One region of the Streptomyces sp. NPDC048560 genome, then DNA from elsewhere that is predicted to be linked to it. Evidence: riboswitches for the same ligand, from Rfam matches in the RefSeq annotation. Region 1 holds a riboswitch; the other holds the start of a gene.
What was found. Region 1 has a riboswitch for glycine ahead of gcvT (glycine cleavage system aminomethyltransferase GcvT). Riboswitches for the same ligand answer to the same signal wherever they lie in the genome.
Positions count from the first base shown of each region.

Region 1 (7,767 bases):
TGGACGGGCCGATGCCGACCGAGAAGAGGTCGAAGACCGAGATGGCCACGGGAGTACTCCTAAAGGGGTTGGTAGACGCCGTTGTCTGCCGGGTGGTGCGGGACGGGCCGGCGGGCCCGCGGAGCGCGGGGCAGCGATGAGGGCACCGTGCTCACTCTTCAGTGTGCGCGGTGCCCCCACCGGATGTGCAAACTGCGGATGGCCGGGGGCGTACCCGGCGGATCATGGCCGGGGTCGCGGCCCTGATCCGCCGGGCACGCCCTACTTGAGGCCGGGGTACAGCGGGAACTTGCCGGCCAGCGCGACGACGCGGGCCTTCAGGTCGTCCGCGTCGTACGACGGCTTCAGGGCCGACGCGATGATCTCGGCGACCTCGGCGAAGTCCTCGGCCTGGAAACCGCGGGTGGCCAGGGCCGGCGTACCGATCCGCAGACCCGAGGTGACCATCGGCGGCCGAGGGTCGTTCGGGATGGCGTTCCGGTTGACCGTGATGCCCAGCTCGTGGAGCCGGTCCTCGGCCTGCTGGCCGTCCAGCTCGGAGTCGCGCAGGTCGACGAGGACCAGGTGCACGTCCGTGCCGCCGGAGAGGACGGAGACGCCGACCTCGGTGACGTCCGGCTGCACCAGACGCTTGGCGAGGATGCGGGCGCCGTCCAGGGTGCGCTGCTGGCGCTCCTTGAACTCCTCGCCCGCCGCGATCTTGAACGAGACGGCCTTGGCCGCGATCACGTGCTCCAGCGGGCCACCCTGCTGACCGGGGAAGACCGCAGAGTTGATCTTCTTGGCGAGCTCCTGCGTCGACAGGATCACGCCACCGCGCGGACCGCCGAGGGTCTTGTGCGTGGTGGTCGTGACGACGTGGGCGTGCGGCACCGGGTTGGGGTGCAGACCCGCGGCGACCAGACCGGCGAAGTGCGCCATGTCGACCATCAGGTACGCGCCGACCTCGTCCGCGATGCGGCGGAAGGCGGCGAAGTCGAGCTGGCGCGGGTAGGCGGACCAGCCGGCGACGATCAGCTTCGGCTTGGACTCCTTGGCGAGGCGCTCGACCTCGGCCATGTCCACGACGCCGGTCTCGTCGACGTGGTACGGGACCACGTTGTAGAGCTTCCCGGAGAAGTTGATCTTCATGCCGTGGGTCAGGTGACCGCCGTGGGCGAGGTTCAGGCCCATGATCGTGTCGCCCGGCTTCAGCAGCGCGAACATCGCGGCGGCGTTGGCCTGCGCACCGGAGTGCGGCTGGACGTTCGCGGCCTCGGCGCCGAAGAGCGCCTTGATGCGGTCGATCGCGATCTGCTCGACGACGTCGACGTGCTCGCAGCCACCGTAGTAGCGGCGGCCCGGGTAGCCCTCGGCGTACTTGTTGGTGAGGACGGAGCCCTGCGCCTCCATGACCGCGACCGGAGCGAAGTTCTCCGAGGCGATCATCTCGAGGGTGGACTGCTGACGGTGGAGCTCGGCGTCGACAGCGGCGGCGACGTCCGGGTCCAGCTCGTGGAGGGAGGAGTTGAGAAGCGACATCAGGGGATCCCTTGGGTCTCAGTTGCCGGAGAACTCGGTGTACTCGTCCGCGGAGAGCAGGTCCTCCGGCTCGTCCGCAACGCGTACCTTGAACAGCCAGCCGCCCTCGAAGGGAGCGGAATTCACCAGCGACGGGTCGTCCACGACATCCTGGTTGGCCGCGGTGACCTCACCGGTGACCGGCGAGTACAGGTCGCTGACCGACTTGGTCGACTCCAGCTCACCGCAGGTCTCGCCCGCGGTCACCGTGTCACCGACCTCGGGGAGCTGGGCGTAGACGACGTCACCGAGCGCGTTGGCGGCGAATTCGGTGATGCCGATCGTGGCCACACCGTCCTCGACGGCCGACAGCCACTCGTGCTCCTTGCTGTACCGCAGCTGCTGGGGGTTGCTCATGACCTGAATTCTCCTGTACGCGGGGGAGTGCTGATGAACGGTGGTCTTACGGTGTGAGACGCGACTGCGTCACGCCGGGAGCCCCGGGATGTCCCCGGTGCCGCTTCAGGCGCTGTGGTCACTTCTGACGCTTGTAGAAGGGCAGTGCCACGACCTCGTACGGCTCGTGGGTGCCCCGGATGTCGACGCCGACCCCGGCGGTCCCGGGCGTGGCGTGCGCCGCGTCCACGTACGCCATGGCGATCGGCTTGCCCAGGGTGGGCGACGGGGCGCCCGAGGTGACCTCGCCGACGACCTTGCCGTCGGAGACCACGGGGAAGCCCGCGCGCGGGACCCGGCGGCCCTCGGCGACCAGGCCGACGAGCTTGCGCGGAGGAGCGGTCTCGGCGCGCTCGGCGGCGGCCCGAAGGGCCTCGCGTCCGACGAAGTCGCCCTCCTTCTCGAACTTCACGACCCGGCCGAGACCCGCGTCGAACGGGGTCAGCGCGGTGGTCAGCTCGTGCCCGTACAGCGGCATGCCCGCCTCCAGGCGCAGCGTGTCGCGGCAGGAGAGCCCGCACGGGATCAGGCCGACCGGGGCGCCCGCCTCGGTCAGGGCCTTCCACAGCTGCTCGGCGTGCTCGGGGGCGACGAAGAGCTCGAAGCCGTCCTCGCCGGTGTATCCGGTACGGGCGATCAGGGCGGGGACACCGGCGACGGTGCCGGGCAGGCCCGCGTAGTACTTCAGACCGTCCAGGTCGGCGTCCGTGACGGACTTGAGGATGCCGGGGGACTCCGGCCCCTGGACGGCGATCAGCGCGTACGCGTCACGGTCGTCCCGCACGACGGCGTCGAACCCGGCGGCGCGCTCGGTGATCGCGTCGAGGACGATCTGGGCGTTGCCCGCGTTGGCGACGACCATGAACTCCGTCTCGCCGAGGCGGTAGACGATCAGGTCGTCCAGGATGCCGCCGTCCTCGCGGCAGATCATGGTGTAGCGGGCGCGGCCGAGGCCGACCGTGGCGATGTTGCCTACGAGCGCGTGGTTCAGCAGGTCGACGGCCTGCGCACCTGTGACCGTGATCTCACCCATGTGCGACAGGTCGAAGAGACCGGCCTTCGTACGCACGGCGTTGTGCTCGTCGCGCTCGCTGGCGTAGCGCAGCGGCATGTCCCAGCCGGCGAAGTCGGTCATGGTGGCGCCCAGCGAACGGTGCAGGGCGTCCAGCGCGGTGTGGCGGGGGGAGGTGCTCGGGGCAGTGCTCATCGATACGGCTCCAGGGCATGACGACAGAGGACGATCCCTCCCCATCTGTCATCGGAACCTGAGAGGTTCGCCGAGAGGCCCTGAAGGGGTCTTCCCTACAGAGGTCGGCTTGCACCTTGGGTGGAGCCGCGGAACGGCTCGCTTTTCAGATCTGCCTCATCCACGCGGTACGGGGCCTGAGAGATTCAAGGGAGGAACTTGCTCCTTCGGCGCCCGGCACACACAGTGTCCGGAACTCTCCCGCGCGGATTCAAACGGCCGGTATGCAGTTGGCGGGGTCATCATCGCACGCCATGCGGGAGAGTGGGGCGTCCGGTCCCGACGGATACGGGCGGGTGAGCCGGTTGTGCCGCATTACCTTTTCTTTACACTTCTTGGGCAGATGTGGGTCACCGGACAGGGGGAGGCGACGACGTTGCAGCGTTACGCGACGACAGCGGGAGCCGCGCACGGCGCGGTGCCACCGCAGCAGGCGGTACCCGTCCGCAGCGGAACACTGGGCACGCACGCGCCCGTGGTGCGCGACCTGCGCAGCCGGGACGGGCGCGGTCCGCGCAGCCTGGACTTCGCCGCGGGCGACGTGGTGGTCGTCTCGGGACTGCCGGGCAGCGGCAAGTCGACCCTGATCCGCCGCACGGTGACGGACCGGGCGATCGACTCCCAGGACACCAGGGACCGCTGGGCCCGCGCCCTGCCCGGTTTACTCCCGTACGCCCTCTACCGCCCGCTCGTCAGGGCCGCCCACTACACAGGGCTCTGGCGGGCCCTGCGCTCCGGTGAGTCCGTCGTGGTCCACGACTGCGGCACGCAGACGTGGGTGCGGCGCTGGCTGGCCCGGGACGCCCGTCGCCGGGGCCGCATCCTGCACCTCGTCCTGCTCGACGTCACCCCCGAGGTGGCCAGGGAGGGCCAGCGCGAGCGTGGACGCGGAGTCTCCGGTTACGCCTTCGCCCGGCACCGTCGCTCCGTCGGCCGGCTGATGCGCGACACGGAGACCGGTCTGCTTCCGGCGGGATGCGCCTCGGCGGTGCTGCTGGACCGCGAGGCCGCGGACGCCCTCGACCGGATCACGTTCGAACGGGCCTGAGGTCTCCCGCCCGGCCGGTGAGGGCCGCTCGTCTACGATCGCTGGCGCAAGGCAGGACCAGAGGGGAAGCAGGGGACCAGTGGACAATCCGGCGCCGTTCGAGACGCAGCCGCACCATGGCTGGCCGGCCAACGAGCTCGAAGAAGTCCTGGTCGCCTCCCTCGGCGTCCCGGAAGCGGCCGGCCGGCTGCTCGAAGTGCTCGGCCGGAGCCAGGTCTGGGTGCCGCTGCCCAACGGCGGCAATCCCGCCAGCGCGGACCTCGACCTGCCGATGATGGACATCGACGGCGCGGCGTACGTCCCCGTCTACAGCTCCGAGGCGCAGTTCCTGCTGTGTGTCGGCACACACCTCTCCTTCGCCGTGGCGCCCGCACGCGAGTTCGCCCGCGGGCTGCCCCCGCAGGTCGGCATCGCGGTGAATCCGGGTGGCGCGGTCGGCCTCCCCCTGCCGCCGCCCGCCGTGGCCGAATTGTGCCGGGCGGGGCGCACTCCGCTGGACGGGCCCGCCAGCGGTGGCCGGGTCACGCTCTACGAGCCCGACTGGCAGGAGGACCCGGTCGACTTCCTCGCCGCGGTGTCCGGCGAGTTCCAGGCGAGCGGCGTCGTCAGCACCGCCCGCAGGGCCCTCGCAACCATCGAGGGCGGCGACCCCGTCCTCTTCGTCGGCGTCGAGTTCGCCACGTGGGACGGGGCGGGGCAGAGCGCCCCGATGGACGCACTCGGCCGCGCGCTCGGCCGGGTCCAGCCGCCCTGGCCGGTCAATCTCGTGCTCCTGGACGTGGCGCAGGACCCGGTGGGGGACTGGATGCTGGCGAAGGTACGTCCCTTCTACCGGCGCGAAGGACACTGATCCGGCGGCGCGAAGGACACCGACCGCCGTCAAGTCGGTGTCAGAAGCGAGGCATAAGCTGGTTTGATGGCATGGCGGGGTCGCACCCGTATGCCCGGAAGTGGCGGGGCGACACAGCGGATCGATGAGGGGCGGGACCCAGGGTGAGCGCGTCAGGCACCGCGGCGGCCGGGCAGATCGAGCACATGCTGGGCCAGGTGACGCCCGGGCGTTACGACGCGTACGAAGCCCTGCTCCAGGCACTCACCGACGGCCGGGTCTGGATGCTGCTCTGGCACGGCACCGCGGGCTCCCCCGACGCCCAGTACGGGAACATGGAGGTCGACGGGCTGGGCTACGCCCCCTGTGTGACCTCCGCCCAGGAGCTCTCCGCCAGTGGCTGGAACCGCGCCCACGAGCTGGTCACCGGACGTGACATCGCCCGCGCGCTGTTCCCCGACCGCTGGGGGATCTGGCTCAACCCGCACGCCCCGGGCGGCGGCGTCGGCATCCCCTGGCTCGACCTGCGCCGGATCGCCACCGGCCTCGACCGGATGCCGGCGGGACCGCTGAGGCTCTCCGAGCCCGCCATCGAGATCCCGCAGTTCTACGCCATGCTCACGCAGAACGCCCACCGCACCCCGGCCGTCCGCTCCCTGCGCCGCGCCTGGGTGCAGCCCGCCCTCGGCGTCCCGTACCTCGCGATCGGCCTCGACCTCTACGACACCGGCCGGCCGTCCGTCGACGCCGTGCGGGCGATGATGCAGCAGTCGATCGGCACGGTCCCCGACGGCCTGCCCGTCTCCACCGTCTCCATGTCCGACGAGTACGACCCCGTCGCCATGTGGCTCCGCGCCAACTCCCGGCCGTTCTACGACCGCGAGGCGCACGCCCCGGCCGGACAGCCGCCGGCCGCGCCCGGCTACGGATACCCCCCGGCCGCCGGTCAGGCCCCGCGCGGCTTCTAGAGCCCCTCGGTTCGTCCCATCCAGGCGTTTCGCCCCCCATTCGGGGGGCGAATTGCATTTCGGCCCCTCTGTGGTCCGGTGCCACCCAACGGGGCCTAAGCGGTGATCCGTGCCCTAATCCACGTCAACCTCCCGGCGTCCGGGGGGCGTTCACGGGCGTCCGGATAACGGATCGGCCCTGGTGCATCACGGTTAGGCATCCATTCACCGTCAAGTCTGGCAACCTGTCGCGGCCCCGATGAAGACTCCCGCAACAAGGGATGTTCCGTCCCTGAACACAAACGGACTGATCACGCCGCCACAGCGGCAAGTGTGTACCGGCCACCGCCGGTTGAGAGGGGTCCCTGGCACGATGACGGCACCACTTCACGAGCCGACAACGGAAGCGGCCCCGACGCCGGGATTCGAGGCCGGCGTCCCGGAGAAGGCGGTGCAGGGCCGCTCCCTGGGCCGCATCGCCTGGGAGCGCCTGAAGCGGGACAAGCTGGCTCTCGGCGGTGGCGTCGTGGTGCTGTTGCTCATCCTCGTCGCCGTGCTGGCGCCACTGATCACGAGTCTGGTCGGGCAGTCGCCGTACGAGCGCCACGAGGACCTGATCGACCCTCTCTTCTCCACGCCCATCGGATCGTTCGGCGGGATGAGCTCAGAGCACCTGCTCGGGGTCGAGCCGGTCAGCGGCCGCGACATCTTCGCCCGCATCGTCTACGGCGCCCAGGTCTCGCTGCTCGTCGGCTTCGCCTCCGCCGTGGTCGCCATCGTGCTGGGCACCGTTCTCGGTGTGCTCGCGGGCTTCTTCGGCGGCTGGCTGGACACGATCATCAGCCGCGTGATGGACATGCTGCTCGCCTTCCCGCAGCTCCTGTTCATCATCGCGCTGGTCTCCGTCATGCCGAACGAGATGCTGGGCCTGACCGGTACCGGCGTCAGGCTCTTCGTGATGATCCTGGTCATCGGATTCTTCGGCTGGCCGTACGTCGGCCGGGTCGTCCGGGGCCAGACGCTGTCGCTGCGCGAGCGCGAGTACGTGGACGCCGCCCGCAGCCTCGGGGCCGGACGGATCTACATCCTCTTCAAGGAGCTCCTGCCCAACCTCGTCGCGCCCATCATCGTGTACGCCACGATGATGATCCCGACCAACATCCTCACCGAGGCAGCCCTGAGCTTCCTGGGTGTCGGAGTGAAGCCGCCGTCCGCCTCCTGGGGCGAGATGCTGTCCGCGGCCCTGAGCTACTACGAGGCCGACCCCATGTACATGGTCGTCCCGGGTGTGGCGATCTTCATCACCGTGCTCTCCTTCAACCTCTTCGGCGACGGCGTACGCGATGCGCTCGACCCGAAGGGCACCCGCTAACTGCCGTACCGCGAAGCCCGTGCACCGCACGGGCCGCTTCTACACACGGAGGATCCGAATCGTGACTACCCGACGGAACGCACGGCGCAAGCAGGCAGTGGCCGCTGCTGCCGTGGTCGCGGCGCTGCTCTCCACCGCTGCGTGCGGCGGCGGCGAGGACAGCGGTGGCAAGGACGGCAAGGGCAAGACGTCGGCGGCCGGCTTCGACGCGGCCAACAACAAGATCGCCAACCCCTCGACGAAGAAGGGCGGCACGCTGAAGTTCGCCGGCGCCCAGGACGCCGACTCGTGGGACACCACGCGTGGCTACTACGGCTTCGTGTGGAACTTCATGCGCTACTACAGCCGCCAGCTGGTCACCGGCAAGGC
Region 1 is NZ_JBEZIJ010000001.1:260,528-268,294, reverse strand. It holds gene AB0C82_RS01165 (L-serine ammonia-lyase) at 1-49, opposite strand, end outside; gene glyA (serine hydroxymethyltransferase) at 262-1,521, opposite strand; gene gcvH (glycine cleavage system protein GcvH) at 1,540-1,917, opposite strand; gene gcvT (glycine cleavage system aminomethyltransferase GcvT) at 2,036-3,163, opposite strand; glycine riboswitch at 3,319-3,416, opposite strand; gene AB0C82_RS01145 (AAA family ATPase) at 3,546-4,250, shown strand; gene AB0C82_RS01140 (enhanced serine sensitivity protein SseB) at 4,330-5,100, shown strand; gene AB0C82_RS01135 (enhanced serine sensitivity protein SseB C-terminal domain-containing protein) at 5,244-6,047, shown strand; gene AB0C82_RS01130 (ABC transporter permease) at 6,400-7,398, shown strand; gene AB0C82_RS01125 (ABC transporter substrate-binding protein) at 7,457-7,767, shown strand, end outside.

Region 2 (7,767 bases), on a different contig from region 1:
GGATCGCGATCCCTGACGAGCAGGAGGACGAGGTGGAGAAGTTCCGCGAGTTCCTCGACCAGATCTCGCCGGAGGATTTCGATACCAACAGTCAGTGACCGTCCCTCAGGGGTGCTGTCAGCGCATCCGACAAGCCGTTCCCGTTGGCGAGTCACGGGAAACCACCCTCTGGGTGATTATCACTCGGCGTGCCGAGTGTGGCGATCGTTGACGCACCCCGAGTGACTGCCTACCTTCGAGATGGCAGGTCAAGGACGGAGGTCGGCGTGAGAAGCAGCGGCGACGGTACGGTGGCGGGCGGGCCGTATCCGCAGCAGGGCAGGGCAGCCGACCACACCATTCGGCAGCCGGTTCAACCGGTGGTGGCGGCGGACGGCGTAACGGCGGTGGGCGATATCGGCTACCGCGGCCCGACCGCGTGTGCGGCGGCGGGCATCACCTATCGGCAACTCGACTACTGGGCGCGCACGGGGCTGGTCGAGCCGAGTGTGCGCCCGGCGTACGGGTCGGGGACCCAGCGTCTCTACAGTTTCCGGGACGTAGTCCTCCTCAAGATCGTGAAGCGATTCCTGGACACGGGCGTCGCTCTGCAGAACATCCGCAGCACGGTCCAGCATCTGAGGGCCCGGGGATTCCAGGATCTGGAGCGCATGACGCTGATGAGCGACGGCGCGACGGTCTACGAGTGCTCATCGCCCGACGAGGTCGTGAAGCTCCTGCAGGGCGGCCAAGGCGTCTTCGGCATCGCCGTCGGCGTCGTCTGGCGGGACGTGGACGCGGCCCTGTCCCAGCTGCACGGCGAACGGGTCGACACGGGCGAGACACTGATCGGCAACAACCCCACCGACGAACTGGCCAGGCGGCGCAACCGTGCCGTGTGAGCGGAGGGACTGCCCGGTCCCGCAGGGGCGCCGGGCAGGCCGATTGTCAGTGGCATAGGGCAGCATCGACTGATGTGAGAGCCGCGCCCACCATCCTGCATCTGGACATGGATGCCTTCTACGCCTCCGCGGAGCAGGCGGCGAAGCCCAGCCTGCGCGGGAAACCGGTGGTCGTGGGCGGGCTCGGGCCGCGCGGGGTCGTGGCCACCGCGTCGTACGAGGCACGGCGCTTCGGGGTCCATTCGGCGATGCCGATGGCCCAGGCCCGCAGGCTCGCCCCCAACGCCGCCTACCTCGTGCCGCGCTTCACCCTGTACCGGACGGTGAGCGACCAGGTGATGGGGCTCCTGGGCCGGCTGTCGCCCCTCGTGGAGCCGCTCAGCCTGGACGAGGCGTTCGTCGACCTGGAGGCCGGCGGGGTCGCCGACGACGCCGCCTCGGCCCGCGAGATCGGCGAGCAGCTGCGCACGGCGATCAGGGCCGTCACCGGACTCACCGGTTCCGTCGGTCTCGCCGGGTCGAAGATGATCGCCAAGATCGCCTCCGAGGAGGCCAAGCCCGACGGGCTCGTACTGATCGAACCGGGCACCGAGAGGGAGCTGCTGGCGCCCATGTCCGTGCGCATCCTGCCGGGCGTCGGGCCGGCCACCGGAGACCATCTGCGACGGGCCGGTATGACCACCGTCCGTGACCTGGCCGATGCCGGTGAGGCGGAGCTCGTACGGCTGCTCGGAAAGGCGCACGGGGCCTCGCTGCACGTGATGGCTCTCGGGTACGACGACCGTCCCGTGGTGGCGGAACGCGATGCCAAGTCGGTGTCGGTCGAGGACACCTTCGACGTCGACCTGCACGACCGGGTGCGCGTCAGGACCGAGGTGGAACGGCTCGCGGAGCGCTGCGTGCGGCGGCTGCGCGCCGCGGAGAGGTCGGGGCGGACCGTCGTGCTGAAGGTGCGGCGCTACGACTTCTCCACGCTCACCCGCTCCGAGACGCTACGGGGCCCGACGGACGACCCCACCGTGATCAGGGAGGCCGCCGCGCGGCTGCTGGAGGCCGTCGACACCACCGGGGGCGTACGGCTGCTCGGAGTGGGCGTCACGGGGCTGGCCGACTACACCCAGGAGGATCTGTTCGCCCAGGCCGCCGACGCGCTCAGCGCCGCCTCGGACGTCGGGGCGGCCGAGGCGGCCGGTGGGGCGGAGGAGGCAGCGGAAGGGGCGGAGGAGGCCGCTGAGGAGACTCCTGAGCAGCTTTCCGCACGACGCTGGCCCTCGGGGCATGACGTACGGCACGAGACCTACGGCCACGGATGGGTCCAGGGCAGCGGCGTCGGGCGGGTGACCGTGCGCTTCGAGGAACCGGGCGACGCCCCGGGCCGGGTGCGCACCTTCCGCGTCGACGACCCGGAGCTCCGGCCTGCGGAGCCGCTGCCGCTCGTGAAGGACCCCGTGGACTACTCCTCCTGGCCCGCCAGCCTGCCGAAGTCGCGGTCGGGGGCCGGTTCCTCAGGAGGCGAGTCCAGACCGTAGTGGCGGTAGAGCTGCAGCTCCTGCTCCGGAGAGAGATGCCGTCCGACGCCGAAGTCCGGCGCGTCCTTGATCAAGGCGCGGTCGAAGGGGACGCGCAGCGAGTCCTCGACGAATTCGCTCGGCTCCAGCGGAACGAAGGCGTCCCTGCTGAAGAGCCCGGTACGGACGGCCGCCCACTCGGGCACACCGGTAGCGTCGTCGAGATAGACCTCATCCACCGTTCCGATCTTGGCGCCCTTGCGGTCGAATGCCTTGCGGCCGATCAGGCTGCGCGGATCGATATCGGTCTGCACGGTGCCTCCCACTGGTCGCAACAACTGAGGGTGGTCCCCCCATTACTCCACAAGCACCACGAAAGTGCAGATCGGGGGCGGCGGCCAGTCGAGACGGCGCGTCTGTGCCCGCTGGTACGCTGGCAGTGGCTGCTGACCCCGTGCGGGAGAGTCCTCCGGTGAACAGACCGGAGGCGCCGAAGGAGCAAATCCTCCCCGGAATCTCTCAGGCCCCCGTACCGCACGGTTGAGGTCACTCTGGAAAGCAGGACGGGACCCGTACGGGCACATGCCGGCACGGGACCCTTCCTCACCGACGGTGAAAGCCGGCTCGCCCCTGGGCGGCCGGTGAAGCTCTCAGGTCGAGATGACAGAGGGGGAGGCCGTTCGGGCAGCCACGCCGTGGTGCCCCTCGCAGGTCGTGACAGACCAGGAGGCCTCCATCATGACCCCCCGTCGCACTCCGCTCTCCCAGCTGGAGCAGGGCATTCCCTTCGAGCAGCGCCACATCGGGCCCGATGGCGAGGCCCAGGCGAAGATGCTCGCCCAGGTCGGCTACGGCTCCCTCGACGAACTCACCGCCGCCGCGGTGCCCGACGTGATCAGGAGCACCGAGGCGCTCCGGCTCCCCGCCGCCCGCACCGAGGCCGAGGTACTGGCCGAGCTGCGCTCCCTCGCGGACCGCAACCAGGTGCTGGCCCCGATGATCGGGCTCGGCTACTACGGCACCTTCACCCCGCCGGTGATCCTCCGCAACGTCATGGAGAACCCGGCCTGGTACACGGCGTACACCCCGTACCAGCCGGAGATCTCCCAGGGCCGCCTCGAGGCGCTCCTCAACTTCCAGACCATGGTCGCCGAGCTGACCGGACTGCCGACCTCGGGCGCCTCCCTGCTCGACGAGGGCACCGCTGCCGCCGAGGCGATGGCGCTGGCGCGGCGCGTCGGCAAGGTCAGGAACGGCGTCTTCCTCGTGGACGCCGACACCCTGCCGCAGACCATCGCGGTGATAGAGACGCGTGCCGAGCCGACCGGTGTCGAGGTCGTCGTGGCCGACCTGGGCGCGGGCATTCCCGCGGACGTCGCCGAACGCGGTGTCTTCGGCGTGCTGCTCCAGTACCCGGGTGCCTCCGGAGCCGTCCGGGACATCAAGCCCGTCATCGAGCAGGCCCACGAGCTCGGTGCGATCGTCACCGTCGCCGCCGACCTGCTGGCCCTGACCCTGCTCACCTCGCCCGGCGAACTGGGCGCGGACATCGCGGTCGGCACCACGCAGCGCTTCGGTGTGCCCATGGGCTTCGGCGGACCGCACGCGGGCTTCATGGCCGTACGTGAGAAGTTCGCCCGATCCCTGCCCGGCCGCCTGGTCGGCGTCTCCGTGGACGCGGACGGCAACAAGGCGTACCGCCTGGCCCTCCAGACCCGCGAGCAGCACATCCGCCGCGAGAAGGCCACCAGCAACATCTGTACCGCGCAGGTGCTCCTCGCCGTGATGGCCGGGATGTACGCCGTCTACCACGGCCCCGACGGGCTGCGGACGATCGCGCTGCGCACCCACCGCTACGCCACGATCCTCGCCGAGGGCCTGCGCGCCGCCGGTGCCGACGTGGTGCACGGCTCCTACTTCGACACGATCACCGTGCGGGTCCCCGGCAAGGCCGCCGGGATCGTCGCGGAGGCCCGTGAGCGTGGAGTGAACCTCCGGCTCGTCGACGGCGACTTGGTCTCCCTCGCCTGTGACGAGACCACGACCCGTTCGCAGATCGCCGCCGTCTGGGCCGCCTTCGGCGCCGAGGGCGACATCGAGGCGCTGGACGCGGCCGCCGCCGACACCCTGCCCGAGGGGCTGCTGCGGACCGACTCGATCCTGACGCACCCCGTGTTCCACCAGCACCGTTCCGAGACGGCGATGCTGCGCTACCTGCGCAAGCTGGCCGACCGCGACTACGCGCTGGACCGCGGCATGATCCCGCTCGGCTCCTGCACCATGAAGCTGAACGCGACCACGGAGATGGAGTCGATCACCTGGCCGGAGTTCGGCGCGCTGCACCCGTTCGCGCCCGCCGAGCAGGCCGAGGGCTACCTGACCCTGATCCGCGAGCTGGAGGAGCGCCTCGCCGAGGTCACCGGCTACGACGCCGTCTCCATCCAGCCGAACGCCGGCTCGCAGGGTGAGTTCGCCGGTCTGCTGGCGGTCCGCGCCTACCACCGTGCCAACGGCGACGACCAGCGCACGGTGTGCCTGATCCCCTCGTCCGCGCACGGCACCAACGCCGCGAGCGCCGTGATGGCCGGCATGAAGGTCGTCGTGGTGAAGACCGCCGATGACGGCGAGGTCGACGTCGTGGACCTGCGCGCGAAGATCGAGAAGCACCGCGACGAGCTCGCCGTGCTCATGATCACGTACCCCTCGACGCACGGTGTCTTCGAGGAGCACGTCGCCGACATCTGCGGCGAGGTCCACGACGCGGGCGGCCAGGTGTACGTCGACGGCGCCAACCTCAACGCGCTGGTCGGTCTGGCGAAGCCCGGCAAGTTCGGCGGCGACGTCTCGCACCTGAACCTGCACAAGACCTTCTGCATCCCGCACGGCGGCGGCGGTCCGGGCGTCGGCCCGGTCGGTGTGCGCGCACACCTCGCGCCCTACCTCCCGAACCACCCGCTCCAGCCCGCCGCGGGCCCGGAGACCGGTGTGGGGCCGATCTCGGCCGCTCCCTGGGGCTCGGCGGGCATCCTGCCCATCTCCTGGGCGTATGTGCGCCTGATGGGCGGAGAGGGCCTGAAGCGCGCCACGCAGGTCGCCGTGCTCGCCGCCAACTACATCGCCAAGCGCCTGGAGCCGCACTACCCGATCCTGTACAACGGCCCGGCCGGACTGGTCGCGCACGAGTGCATCGTCGACCTGCGGCCGATCTCCAAGGCCACCGGGGTCAGCATCGACGACGTGGCCAAGCGCCTGATCGACTACGGCTTCCACTCGCCGACCATGTCCTTCCCGGTGGCCGGCACACTGATGATCGAGCCCACGGAGAGCGAGAACCTCGCTGAGCTCGACCGTTTCTGCGACACGATGATCGCCATCCGCGGCGAGATCGAGAAGGTCGCTTCCGGTGAGTGGAGCGCGCAGGACAACCCGCTGGGCAACGCCCCGCACACCGCCGCGGCGCTCGGTGGCGAGTGGGAGCACGGCTACAGCCGCGAGGAGGCGGTCTTCCCGGCCGGTGTCTCCGCAGCCGACAAGTACTGGCCGCCGGTGCGCCGGATCGACGGTGCATTCGGTGACCGGAACCTCGTCTGCTCCTGCCCTCCGCTGGACGAGTACGACAACTGAGGCACGTGAGCGGTAGGACGTGACGCGGACATGCGTCGGGGCCGGTGCGGAGACTTCTCCGGCCGGCCCCAGTTCGTACAGCGGCTGTCAGGCGGCTTTCATGATCCGGCCGGTTGCCAGCGGCCGGTGCGGTGCGATGATCTGCCCGTCCGGCAACAGCTCGCCGGTGTCCTCGAAGAGCAGGACGCCGTTGCACAGGAGACTCCAGCCCTGCTCCGGATGATGTGCCGTGAGGCGCGCGGCCTCCCGGTCGGCGGAGTCGGCGGACGGGCAGGGTGGCTGGTGCTGGCACATGGCTGGGTTCTTTCGCTGCGTTGAGTTGAGTGTCCTGCGGCTTGACGGTGTGTTCATGGCCGCCCCCGTATCAGTCGGTCCGGTCCCAGTGTTGCCCTACCGGCGTCAATCCGCAGGGATTTCGCGGCAGCGCTCGTACTCCTCTAATGACGCATCACCCGGCCGGGCGGTTCAACGCAACTCCACTGTCCTTTCGGGTGGTTCGGGGTGGCCCGTACGGACTAGGCCGGACGCGCACGAGTGCGCCCCCACCGTGGTGACCCGGGATCCGGGGCGCTACGGCGGGGGCGCGGTGGAGCTGGTCAGGCCGGGGAGCCGAGCAGGGGGCCGGGAGGAATGCGCAGCGTCATCACGGGCAGCAGATCGGCGACGGCGTGCGGGCGGTGGGCCGCGATACCCGGAGGTGCGGGTGCCAGGGGTACGAGTACGTCGGTCGGGGCGAGTACGCCGCCGGCCGGGTCGGCCTCGGTGTCGCCGTGCAGCCACAGCGTCAGCATGTAGAGACCGGGGATCGACAGCAGGCGCGGCTGGTAGGCGGCCGGTGCCGCCTCGGCCTGCCGGACGGCCAGCTCGGTGGAAGCGATGTACGGGCCCTCGAAGAAGTGCGAGAAGGCCCACCCGTCGGCGGTCAGCATGGTGTCCGCGGCAGCGACGGCGCGGTCCCCGCTGCGGATCATGAAACGCCAGCCGGCGAGGCGGGTGCGGGGTGCTGTCTCGTCCGGGGTGATCCGGTGCAGTACGTGGACGGGCAGCGGGAGTTCGGGGCTCAGCGGTCCCTGGACGGACCGGAGAGCGGGCGTGCGGGCCTCACGGACTGCGGTAGGAGAACCGAGTGCCGTGAGAACGCTGCGCAATGCGGGCGCGGGAGCCTGGGGTACATGCAGCGGCATGGTGGGTCGCCTCTCACTTCGGAGACACGGTGGTGCGTGGGCGGGTTGCAGACGGCGCTGTCGGCGTGCCGGGGCCAGAGGACGGCCGATTAACGGGCCTGTGCGTCAACTCTCTGCCTCGTTCGCGGAGTTTATACGACACGTGTTCGCGTGGTGTTTCCGCTAGCCGTTTCCCAAAAGGTCCGCAAGGCGGTATCAGGACTTCGGAATGCGGAGTTTCTGGCGATTCGGGCCCGCCGGGACTTCCTCCGCCAGGGGCTTACCCGATACGGCGGTAGGCTGAAACTCGTCGGCGCATTCACCACGCGTCCGGCTGCGGAATGTGCCGGCTGTCCATGCCCATGGAATGTGCCCCCGGCTTCCGTCACCAGACTATCTGGTACCTGGGGGCGATGGGGGCGTTATCGATCACTTCCTCTGGGCATTATCGATCCTGATACGACGGCCTGGGCCGCAGGCCGGTCAATCTAGGAAGGACGCTGCGATGGGCGAGAAGGTCGTGGCGGGCGTCTTTGACCTGTCGGACCGGCAGGCGTACCGCGAGAAGCTCAACCAGTGCCTGGAGGGGCT
Region 2 is NZ_JBEZIJ010000010.1:7,757-15,523, forward strand. It holds gene AB0C82_RS25245 (bifunctional nuclease family protein) at 1-98, shown strand, start outside; gene AB0C82_RS25250 (MerR family transcriptional regulator) at 267-881, shown strand; gene AB0C82_RS25255 (DNA polymerase IV) at 956-2,410, shown strand; gene AB0C82_RS25260 (PRC-barrel domain-containing protein) at 2,335-2,703, opposite strand; glycine riboswitch at 2,837-2,934, shown strand; gene gcvP (aminomethyl-transferring glycine dehydrogenase) at 3,128-6,013, shown strand; gene AB0C82_RS25270 (DUF5999 family protein) at 6,101-6,307, opposite strand; gene AB0C82_RS25275 (hypothetical protein) at 6,610-7,197, opposite strand; gene AB0C82_RS25280 (glutamate--cysteine ligase) at 7,682-7,767, shown strand, end outside.
Region 2: linked by a shared signal. The riboswitch ahead of gcvP (aminomethyl-transferring glycine dehydrogenase) and the one ahead of gcvT (glycine cleavage system aminomethyltransferase GcvT) in region 1 are both predicted to bind glycine.